DNA from 2 places in the Streptomyces sp. NPDC059788 genome. Region 2 is predicted to be linked to the other one. Evidence: riboswitches for the same ligand, from Rfam matches in the RefSeq annotation. Region 2 holds a riboswitch; the other holds the start of a gene.

Region 1 (4,981 bases), on a different contig from region 2:
TGGGCAGGTACGGCGCCAGGTGGGCGCGTACGCCGACCGGGCCGACGCCGGGGCCGCCGCCGCCGTGCGGGATACAGAAGGTCTTGTGCAGGTTCAGGTGCGAGACGTCGCCGCCGAACTTGCCGGGCTCGGCGAGCCCGACCAGCGCGTTGAGGTTGGCGCCGTCCACGTACACCTGGCCGCCCGCGTCGTGCACGGCGGCGCAGATCTGCGTGATGTGCTCCTCGAACACGCCGTGCGTGGACGGGTAGGTCACCATCAGCACCGCGAGCTGGTCCCGGTACTGCTCGATCTTGGCGTGCAGGTCGTCGGTGTCGACCTCGCCGTCCTCGCCGGTCTTGACGACGACGACCTTCATGCCGGCCATCACGGCGCTGGCGGCGTTGGTGCCGTGCGCCGAGGACGGGATCAGGCAGACGGTGCGCTGCTCGTCCCCGTTGGCGCGGTGGTACGCCCGTACGGCCAGCAGGCCCGCCAGTTCGCCCTGCGATCCGGCGTTCGGCTGGATGGAGACCTTGTCGTAGCCGGTGACCGTGGCCAGCCGCTCCTCCAGCTCCGTGATGAGCGTCAGGTAGCCCTGCGCCTGCTCGACCGGCGCGAAGGGGTGCAGCTGTCCGAACTCGGGCCAGGTGACCGGCTCCATCTCGGTGGTCGCGTTCAGCTTCATCGTGCAGGAGCCGAGCGGGATCATGCCGCGGTCCAGCGCGTAGTCCTTGTCCGACAGGCGGCGCAGGTAGCGCAGCATCGCGGTCTCGGAACGGTGCTGGTGGAAGACCGGGTGCGTCAGGTACGCGTCGCCGCGCAGCAGCTCCGCGGGCAGCGCGTCGGCCACGTCGGCGTCGAGCTGCTCGATGTCGGCCCGGACACCGAAGGCGCTCCACACCGCGTGCACCTGCGCGCGTCCGGTGGTCTCGTCACAGGCGACGCCCACCAGGTCCGCGTCGACCAGCCGCAGGTTGACCCCGCCCTCGCGGGCCGCGGCGACGGCCTCCGCGGCCCGGCCCGGCACCCGTACGGTCAGCGTGTCGAAGTACCCGCCGTGCACGACCTCCACGCCGCCGGCGCGCAGGCCCTCTGCCAATATGGAGGCGTAGCGGTGCGTACGGCGCGCGATGGCCGCGAGCCCGTCCGGCCCGTGGTAGACGGCGTACATGCCCGCCATCACGGCGAGCAGCACCTGCGCGGTGCAGATGTTGCTGGTGGCCTTCTCGCGGCGGATGTGCTGCTCACGCGTCTGGAGGGCGAGGCGGTAGGCCTTGTTGCCGTCGGCGTCCACGGAGACGCCCACCAGGCGGCCGGGCAGGCTGCGGGCGAACTTCTCGCGTACGGCCATGAACCCGGCGTGCGGACCGCCGAAGCCCATCGGCACACCGAACCGCTGGGTGGTGCCGACGGCGATGTCCGCGCCCAGCTCGCCCGGCGAGGTCAGCAGCGTCAGTGCGAGCAGGTCGGCGGCGACGGTCACGATCGCGCCCAGCTCGTGCGCCTGCCCGATGAGGGCACGCGGGTCCCGTACGGCACCGGACGCACCCGGGTACTGGAGCAGCACGCCGAAGACACCGCGCTCGGCGACCTCCGCCGGGATGCCCTCGGACAGGTCGGCCACCACGACCTCGACGCCGGTCGGCTCGGCGCGGGTCTCGATCACGGCGACGGTCTGCGGCAGGCAGTCGGCGTCGACCAGGAAGACGCCCTGCTTGACCTTGCCCACGCGCCGCGCGAGGGACATCGCCTCGGCGGCGGCCGTGCCCTCGTCCAGCAGCGAGGCACCGGAGGTCGGCAGGCCGGTCAGGTCGGCGACCATGGTCTGGAAGTTGAGGAGCGCTTCGAGGCGGCCCTGGGAGATCTCCGGCTGGTACGGGGTGTAGGCGGTGTACCAGGCGGGGTTCTCCATCACGTTGCGCAGGATCACCGGCGGGGTGAACGTGCCGTGGTAGCCGAGCCCGATCATCGGGGCGAGCACCTGGTTGCGGTCCGCGAGCGCGCGCAGCTCGGCCAGCACCTCGGCCTCGGTACGGCCCTGGGGCAGCCCCAGCGCCTCCGCGCTCTTGATCACGTCCGGGACGGCGGCCGCGGTCAGTTCGTCCAGCGATCCGAACCCGACCTGCGCGAGCATCTTGGCCTGGGCCTCCGGGCCGGGCCCGATGTGCCGCTGCTCGAACGGGGTACCTCGTTCCAGCTCGGTCAGCGGGATGCGGTTGGTGGTCATCTGCGGGGGCCTCCTGGTCGTTTCGACCTACGCGGGGCACCACGGCGCTGGTGCCCGGACGGCCTCCCCCTCTGTCATCTCAACCTGAGAGCTTCACCGGTCCCGCACGCGGTACCGGCTTTCACCGTCGGTGAGGAGGGGTTCCGGCGCTGTGCCCGTCCGTGGCCCGCCCTGCTTTCCAGAGTGACCTCGTCCATGCGGTACGTGTGCCTGAGAGATTCCGGGGAGGAGTTGCTCCTTCGGCGCCCCCGCCATGATCGACAAGGGACTCTCCCGCATGGGGTCTGCAGCCGTTCGCCAGCCTACCAGCGCGGCGAACGGACGTTCCTTCGAGTGGCCGGGGCATGAAATGTGCCGTTTGGTAGTTGTCACAAGGCAGTTGCGACCACTTGGAGGGACCGTGCAGACCGATATCGATCCCCGCAGCTTGATCGGCCGCAAGGCGTTCGACAAGAACGGAACCAAGATCGGCACCGTCGACGAGGTGTACCTGGACGACGCGACCGGCGAACCGGAATGGGCGGCCGTACGCACCGGGATCTTCAGCCGGGACGCGTTCGTGCCCCTGGAGCCCAGCGACCTGGTCGACGAGGCACTGCACGTCCCCTACGACCGCAAGCTGATCAGGGACGCGCCGGACTTCGGGGTGGGCCGCCACCTCTCGCCGGAGCAGGAACTACAGCTCTACCACCACTACCGGCTGGACATCCCGGCCCCCGATCCCGTGCCCGGCTCGGACTCCGCGCCGGCCGACACCGAGTTCGGGCGGGTGGCCGGCGTGGAGGACTGAGGGGCGGACGCGGGGTCGGCACGCCCGCCCGGTTCCCCCGGCGGGCGGCTGCCGGACCCCTCGGCCCGGCCGCCGTGCGGCTCCCCGCCCGCGCGGCCGGCGGGAGCGCCGGGCCACCCGTCCGGCGGCCCGCCCACCAGCGGCAACGGCTCACCGGGCCGCAGCGCCGGATCGTCCACGGGAAACGTGCGCACCCGGCCGGGCCCGGACCACGGCTGCTCGAACCGTACGGTCACCCGGCCCACGCCGCTGCCCTGCACCCACCCGGCTCCGTGTTCGTCATGCACCACGTCGAGCCCGGGGAGCCAGCGCCGGGGGCGCTCCGGCCCGGGCTCCGCCACGGCCTGCCGCGCCGCCTCGTCGACCGCCCGGCGCTCCCGCTCGGCCTCCTCCTCGGCCGCCTTCTCCGTCGCCAGCTGGGCGAACAAATCCTCCTGCGTGAAGTCCGCGAGGCCGGACACGCCGACGCCCAGCAGCCGCACACCGCCCGTGGTGTCCACCAGGTCCAGCAGCCGGGCCGCCGCCTCCCGCACCACCCCGGGGTCGTCCGTGGGCCCGCGCAGCGTCTCCGACCTCGTCAGCGTCGAGAAGTCGTAGTTCCGCACCTTGATCACGACGGTCCTGCCGGAACGCCCGGCCGCCCGCAGCCGCTGCACACACCGGTCCGCCAGCCGCGTCAGCTCGGCCCGCACCCGCGTCCGGTCGGTCAGGTCCACGTCGAAGGTGTCCTCGACCGATATGGACTTCGCGTCCCGCTCGGCCACCACGGGCCGCTCGTCACGGCCCAGCGCCATCGCGTACAGCCCGGCGCCGTGCGCCCTGCCCAGGAGGCGGACGAGCTCGGACTCGCCCGCCTCGGCCGTCTCGGCGACCGTGTGGATGCCCGAGCGGCGCAGCGTCTCCGCCGTGGCCGGGCCGACGCCGGGCAGCGTACGCACCGTCATCGGGCCGAGCAGCTCGCGCTCCGTGCCCGGCTCGATGACCACGAGGCCGTCCGGCTTGGCCTGTTCGGACGCGATCTTGGCCAGCATCTTCGCCCCGGCCAGCCCCACCGACCCGGTCAGGCCCGTCCTGCGCCTGATGTCGCGCCGCAGCCGCTCCCCCACCGCTCGCGCGGCCGCCGCGTCCGCCGCGACGCCGCCCGCCTCCAGGTCCACGAACGCCTCGTCCAGGCTGAGCGGCTCCACCAGCGGGGACAGCTCGTGGAGCAGCTCCATGACCTGGTCGCTGACCCGGCGGTACAGGGTGAAGCGCGGCGTCAGATAAGCCGCGTTCGGGCAGAGGCGGCGGGCCTGGGCCGTCGGCATGGCGGAGCGCACGCCGAAGACACGGGCCTCGTACGACGCCGTGGAGACCACGCCGCGCGGGCCGATCCCGCCGACCACCACGGGCTTTTCGCGCAGGCTCGGCTTGGCCGCCTGCTCGGCGGACGCATAGAACGCATCCATGTCCAGATGCAGGATCGTCGGGGCACGTCTCACATGACCGATGCTCCCCCACACCACTGACAATCGCGCCGACCGGTCACCGGCGGGCCGCCGCGTCCCGCCCCGGCCTGCCCCTGGCCGGCGCACGCCGGGCCGCGGGCGCGCGGAGCGCCGGAAGGGGCTGTACGAGGCTTCCGGGGCCTTCTGCGGCGTGAGACGCGTCCTGTGCGCTCCAGGGACGCCGCGGGCCTCAGGAGACGCCAGGAAGGGCCACAGGAGGTTCAGGGGCCGCAGGCGGCCGCCGTGACGGGCGTACGGGAGGCCACGGCGCCCGCCGCGGCCGATGACGAACGACGGGCGGGGGCGGCAGCGACACCTGGGCCGCGCCCCGCCGGTCCGTACGGCGGCTCAGCCCGCCCGGTTGCGGCGCCGCGCCAGCTCGTCGTGCGGGTTGTGCCGGACCAGTGTCTCCCCGGTGTCCACGCGCTCTCCGTGGAGCTGCGACAACGCGCCCTCCACGTCACGCCACACCACACCCACCGCGATGCCGAAGAC
Region 2 (4,981 bases):
GCCGGACCCGGGCGCCGCTCGGCACGCCGGGCTGGTCCGGGCGGTCGCTCCGGCACAGGGCGGCCACCGCGTCCGGCGGCAGCGGCACGCCGACCGTGCCCTCCGGGTTGACCGCGATGCCCATCAGCGGCGGCAGGCCGCGCGCGAACTCGGCGGCCGGGGCGACGGTGAAGGACATCTGCGGCCCGGCCACCCGCTGGAACTCCTGCTCGGAGCTGAAGACCGGGACGTACGCGGCCGAGCCGATCTCGACGGTGGGCAGGTCCAGGCCCGCCCGGCCCAGCCCGGCGCTCTCCGGGCCGCCGCCCTTGGGCAGCGGCACCCATATACGGCTGCGGCCCAGCACCTCGACGATGCGGGCGCCCGCCCCCGGGTGCCCCACCGAGGCGGCGAGCACCTCCTCCAGTTCGTTGGCGGGCCACCCCAGCTGCGGAATGCCCTGCTCCGGAAAGTCCATCTCCACCCACCCGCTTCGTACCGCGCCGCGTCCGCGCCTGACGCCCAGCCAGGTGACTGGCGGCCGGCCCAAGGGGCGGACACAGGCTCTTACCTGGTCGACGACCCTAACGCCAGCAGACGGGAGGGGGCCTGGTGCGTCCGGATGACCACCGAACGCGCGCGAGCGGTTGCGGACCGTGCGCGACGCTCCGAAGGTTGCTCCAGGGTGATCTTGCCCTGCCGTTCCTACAGAAAGGCATCTCTCCTGATGGCAACGCACCGGACCGCCACCGCCCTCGTCAGCGCCGCCACCGTCGGCACCCTCGCCCTCGGTGCCGTGGGTTCCGCGTCCGCGGCGGAGGAACCCAAGCCCCCGGTCCGCAACCAGAGCGTCATCGTCGACGACATCGGCAGACTGGCGGACGCCTCGGCCGAGCTGGCCGACAAGGCCGCCGACAGCCGCGGCCACTCCGTGCAGGTCAGGGCCGCGCGCACCCACCTGGACACCGTCCTGGCCGACGCGCAGCGGCTCGCCGACGTCCTGAACAAGGACTCCGACCGCTCGGTGTCGGCCGACACCGTCCAGCTGCGCAGGGTCTCGCAGCAGCTGCGCACACAGGTGGACGAGCTGTCCGAGCGCCGGGCCCCGGCGCCGGGCGAGTCCTCCGACGCCGTGAGCGTGGTCGGCTCGGTCTCCCGGTCCGTCACGGACATCTTCAAGATCCTGGGCCTCGACAAGCTGCTCGGCGACCTGCGGCAGCAGCCGGGCGCACAGCCGGCCGAGCAGCCCGCCGCACCGGCCACCAACCGGCCGGCCCAGCCCGCCGCGCAGCCGGCCGCCGCGCCCGCGGACGACCAGCCGGCCGAGCAGCCCGCCGAGCAGCCGGCCGCCCAGCCCAAGGCCCCGATCAGCGACCCGCAGCCGACCGCCGACACGGCGCCGCAGCCCGCGGACACCCGCCAGGAGCAGCCCGCCGACGCGCCGCAGCGGCAGGGCGCGGAGCAGCCGCAGCGGCAGGGCGCCGGCGCGCTGCTCAACTCGGTGCTGTCGCTGCCGACGGTGCTCGTCAAGGCCCTGGGCCTCTAGATCGGCCCGGCTCCGAGCGTCCGGAGGAGGCGCAGATGCGGGAGATATGCCAGAGCTAGGACCGGTCCTGACGGGCCGTACGGGACCTTCCGTACGGCCCGTCAGACGTACGGCGTACCGGACATATAGCGACATCCGGCACGGCAGGCGTGACGCCTACCGGGCGCGCGGACCGGTCCCGGCCGCGCGCCCGGCCTCACTCGAAGCCGACCCGCCGCAGCGCGCCCGCCGCCGGCCGGTCCAGCAGGACGGCCGAGGTGAAGCCCGCGGGGAGCCGGGCCGTCCGGGCGCGGGCGGCCAGCCGCCGCACCGCCCGCCGGTGCCGGGCGAAGGCGTAGCCGGACACGCCCCGCCCGCGCGAACGCTGACCGGAGAGCGCGACCTCGGGCGGCACGTCCAGCAGCAGCAGGTGCAGGCCGCGCCCGCCGCGCCGGGCCTCGCGCGCCAGCCAGCGGCGCACCCAGGCGAGCGTGCCACAGTCGTGCACCACCACGCTGCGCCCTGAACGCAGCGCCCGCCGCAGTCCCAGGTAGTGGGCGGCCCTGACCAGCGGCCGGTAGAGCGCGTACGGCAGCCGGCGCAGCCTGCCGCGCTCCCAGCGCTCCCGTACGTCCTGCGAATCGACGCGGTGCACGGCCGCGCCCTGGAGGTCGAGGGCGGGCACCACCCGGAGCATGAGCGTGCTCTTGCCGCTGCCCGGCAGGCCGGAGACCACCACCACGTCACCCGCCACGAAGAGCAGCCCGGTCACCGCGCGCGGTGACCGGCCGTCCCGGAGGTCGACGATGTCCACCGGCGGCGCGTCCGGCGCCGCGGCCCGTACCCGGCCGGGGCGGACCACCCCGCGCGGCAGCCGCCTGGGCCCCGGCACCGCGGCCGGGGTCGGCTCCGGGACGCAGCCCGGGGGCACGCCTCCCGGACTCGTCGCGAATGCGGCTTGCCTGTGCACCGTGATCGCCCCTCCCGGTCCGGTGATTCCGTCCCCTTACCCGCAGAGTGTCAAGAAAAGGTAATGCGCTTCAAGGAAACCGCTCGATCCGTACACTCCCCGGACAGCCTCGTGACACCACTGCGAACACCGGTACGACCTTGGCTCCTGCATCCGGCGATCCCGTGCAATGATGTGCGCGCCAAGTGCGGGACCACACCCAACAAGTGCGTCGCCGTACGGGTGCCACGCTCAGCCAACTGCATACCGGCCGCTTGAATCCGCGCGGGAGAGTCCCCGGCCGTCACGGCGGGGCGCCGAAGGAGCAAGTCCTCCCTTGAATCTCTCAGGCCCCGATACCGCGCGGGCGAGGCAGATCTGAAAAGCGGGCCGCCGTGGTGTGGCTCCACCCAAGGTGCAAACCGGGACCGGTGACGGCCTTCCGGTGAACCTCTCAGGTTCCGATGACAGATGGGGAGACCGTCCTGTCACCCATGCCCGGGAGCCCCACCATGACCCAAGCCCCCCGCCGGACCGCACTGGACGCGACGCACCGCGCGCTCGGCGCGACCATGACCGACTTCGCCGGATGGGACATGCCGCTGCGCTACGGCAGCGAGCGTGACGAGCACGTCGCCGTCCGTACCCGCGCCGGCCTCTTCGACCTCTCCCACATGGGCGAGCTCACCGTCACCGGGCCGCGCGCCGCCGACCTGCTGGACCACGCGCTGGTCGGCAACATCGGCGGCGTCGCCGTCGGCCGCGCCCGCTACACCATGATCTGCGACGCCGAGGGCGGCATCCTGGACGACCTGATCGTCTACCGCCTCGGCGAGACGGAGTACATGGTCGTCGCCAACGCCTCCAACGCCCAGGTCGTGCTGGACGCGCTCACCGAGCGCGCGAGCGGCTTCGACGCCGAGGTGCGCGACGACCGGGACGCGTACGCGCTGCTCGCCGTGCAGGGTCCGGAGTCGGCCGGCATCCTGAAGGCCCTCACCGACGCCGACCTGGACGGCCTGAAGTACTACGCCGGGCTGCCCGGCACCGTCGCCGGCGTCCCGGCGCTGATCGCCCGTACCGGCTACACCGGCGAGGACGGCTTCGAGCTGTTCGTCCGCCCGGCGGACGCGGTCGCCCTCTGGGAGGCGCTGACCGCGGCGGGCAAGGGCGCGGGCCTGGTGCCCTGCGGCCTGTCCTGCCGGGACACGCTGCGCCTGGAGGCGGGGATGCCGCTGTACGGGCACGAGCTGACCACCGGCACCACCCCGTTCGACGCGGGCCTGGGCCGGGTCGTGAAGTTCGAGAAGACGACGAACGACGGCGACTTCGTGGGCCGTGCCGCCCTGGAGGCCGCCCGGGACCGCGCCGAGACCGAGCCGCCCCGCAAGCTGGTCGGCCTGATCGCCGAGGGCCGCCGCGTGCCGCGCGCCGGTTACCCGGTCGTGGGACCGGACGGCGCCGTCATCGGCGAGGTCACCTCCGGCGCCCCCTCCCCCACCCTCGGCAAGCCCGTCGCCATGGCGTATGTGGACGCCGCGCACGCCGCGCCGGGCACCGCCGGTGTGGCGGTGGACATCCGCGGCACCCATGAGCCGTACGAGGTCGTGGCCCTGCCGTTCTACAAGCGCCAGAAGTGACGTGTCTGCGCCTCATCCGTCTCACCTGTCAAGACCCCCGCACCGAGCACGCCCCCGCATCCAGGAGAATCAAGACATGAGCAACCCCCAGCAGCTGCGCTACAGCAAGGAGCACGAGTGGCTGTCGGCCGCCGAGGAGGGCGTCTCGAAGATCGGCATCACCGAGCACGCCGCGAACGCGCTCGGCGACGTCGTCTTCGTGCAGCTTCCTGAGGTCGGTGCCACGGTCACGGCGGGCGAGACCTGCGGTGAGCTGGAGTCGACCAAGTCCGTCAGCGATCTCTACTCCCCCGTCGACGGCGAGGTCACGGAGATCAACGAGGACGTGGTGAGCGACCCCTCGCTGGTGAACACCGCCCCGTTCGAGGGTGGCTGGCTGTTCAAGGTGAAGGTGAGCGGCGAGCCTGACGACCTGCTCACGGCCGACGAGTACACCGCCTTCACCGGCTGATACGCCCACCCGCCGCCCGGCGGGGCCGTGCGCCCCGCGAACCCCAGGAAGAGTCATGTCGCTTCTGAACAGCTCCCTCCACGAGCTCGACCCCGACGTCGCCGCCGCCGTCGACGCCGAGCTCCACCGTCAGCAGTCCACCCTCGAAATGATCGCGTCGGAGAACTTCGCCCCGGCCGCCGTCATGGAGGCCCAGGGCTCGGTCCTCACCAACAAGTACGCCGAGGGCTACCCGGGCCGCCGCTACTACGGCGGCTGCGAGCACGTCGACGTGGTCGAGCGGATCGCCATCGACCGCATCAAGGCGCTCTTCGGCGCCGAGGCGGCGAACGTGCAGCCGCACTCCGGCGCGCAGGCCAACGCCGCCGCGATGTTCGCGCTGCTCAAGCCGGGCGACACGATCATGGGTCTGAACCTCGCGCACGGCGGGCACCTGA

The links. A riboswitch is a leader RNA that binds a small molecule or an ion and turns the genes downstream of it on or off. The one in region 2 is predicted to bind glycine.
Region 1: another riboswitch for glycine. It lies ahead of gcvP (aminomethyl-transferring glycine dehydrogenase); the one in region 2 lies ahead of gcvT (glycine cleavage system aminomethyltransferase GcvT).

Annotation. Positions count from the first base shown of each region.
Region 1 covers NZ_JBHWHY010000081.1:8,807-13,787, reverse strand. The annotation lists gene gcvP (aminomethyl-transferring glycine dehydrogenase) at 1-2,209, opposite strand, end outside; glycine riboswitch at 2,398-2,495, opposite strand; gene ACFV57_RS40595 (PRC-barrel domain-containing protein) at 2,610-2,999, shown strand; gene ACFV57_RS40590 (DNA polymerase IV) at 2,903-4,480, opposite strand; gene ACFV57_RS40585 (MerR family transcriptional regulator) at 4,835-4,981, opposite strand, start outside.
Region 2 covers NZ_JBHWHY010000028.1:66,827-71,807, reverse strand. The annotation lists gene ACFV57_RS24460 (enhanced serine sensitivity protein SseB) at 1-457, opposite strand, end outside; gene ACFV57_RS24455 (hypothetical protein) at 707-1,525, shown strand; gene ACFV57_RS24450 (AAA family ATPase) at 1,722-2,480, opposite strand; glycine riboswitch at 2,730-2,825, shown strand; gene gcvT (glycine cleavage system aminomethyltransferase GcvT) at 2,966-4,093, shown strand; gene gcvH (glycine cleavage system protein GcvH) at 4,170-4,544, shown strand; gene glyA (serine hydroxymethyltransferase) at 4,600-4,981, shown strand, end outside.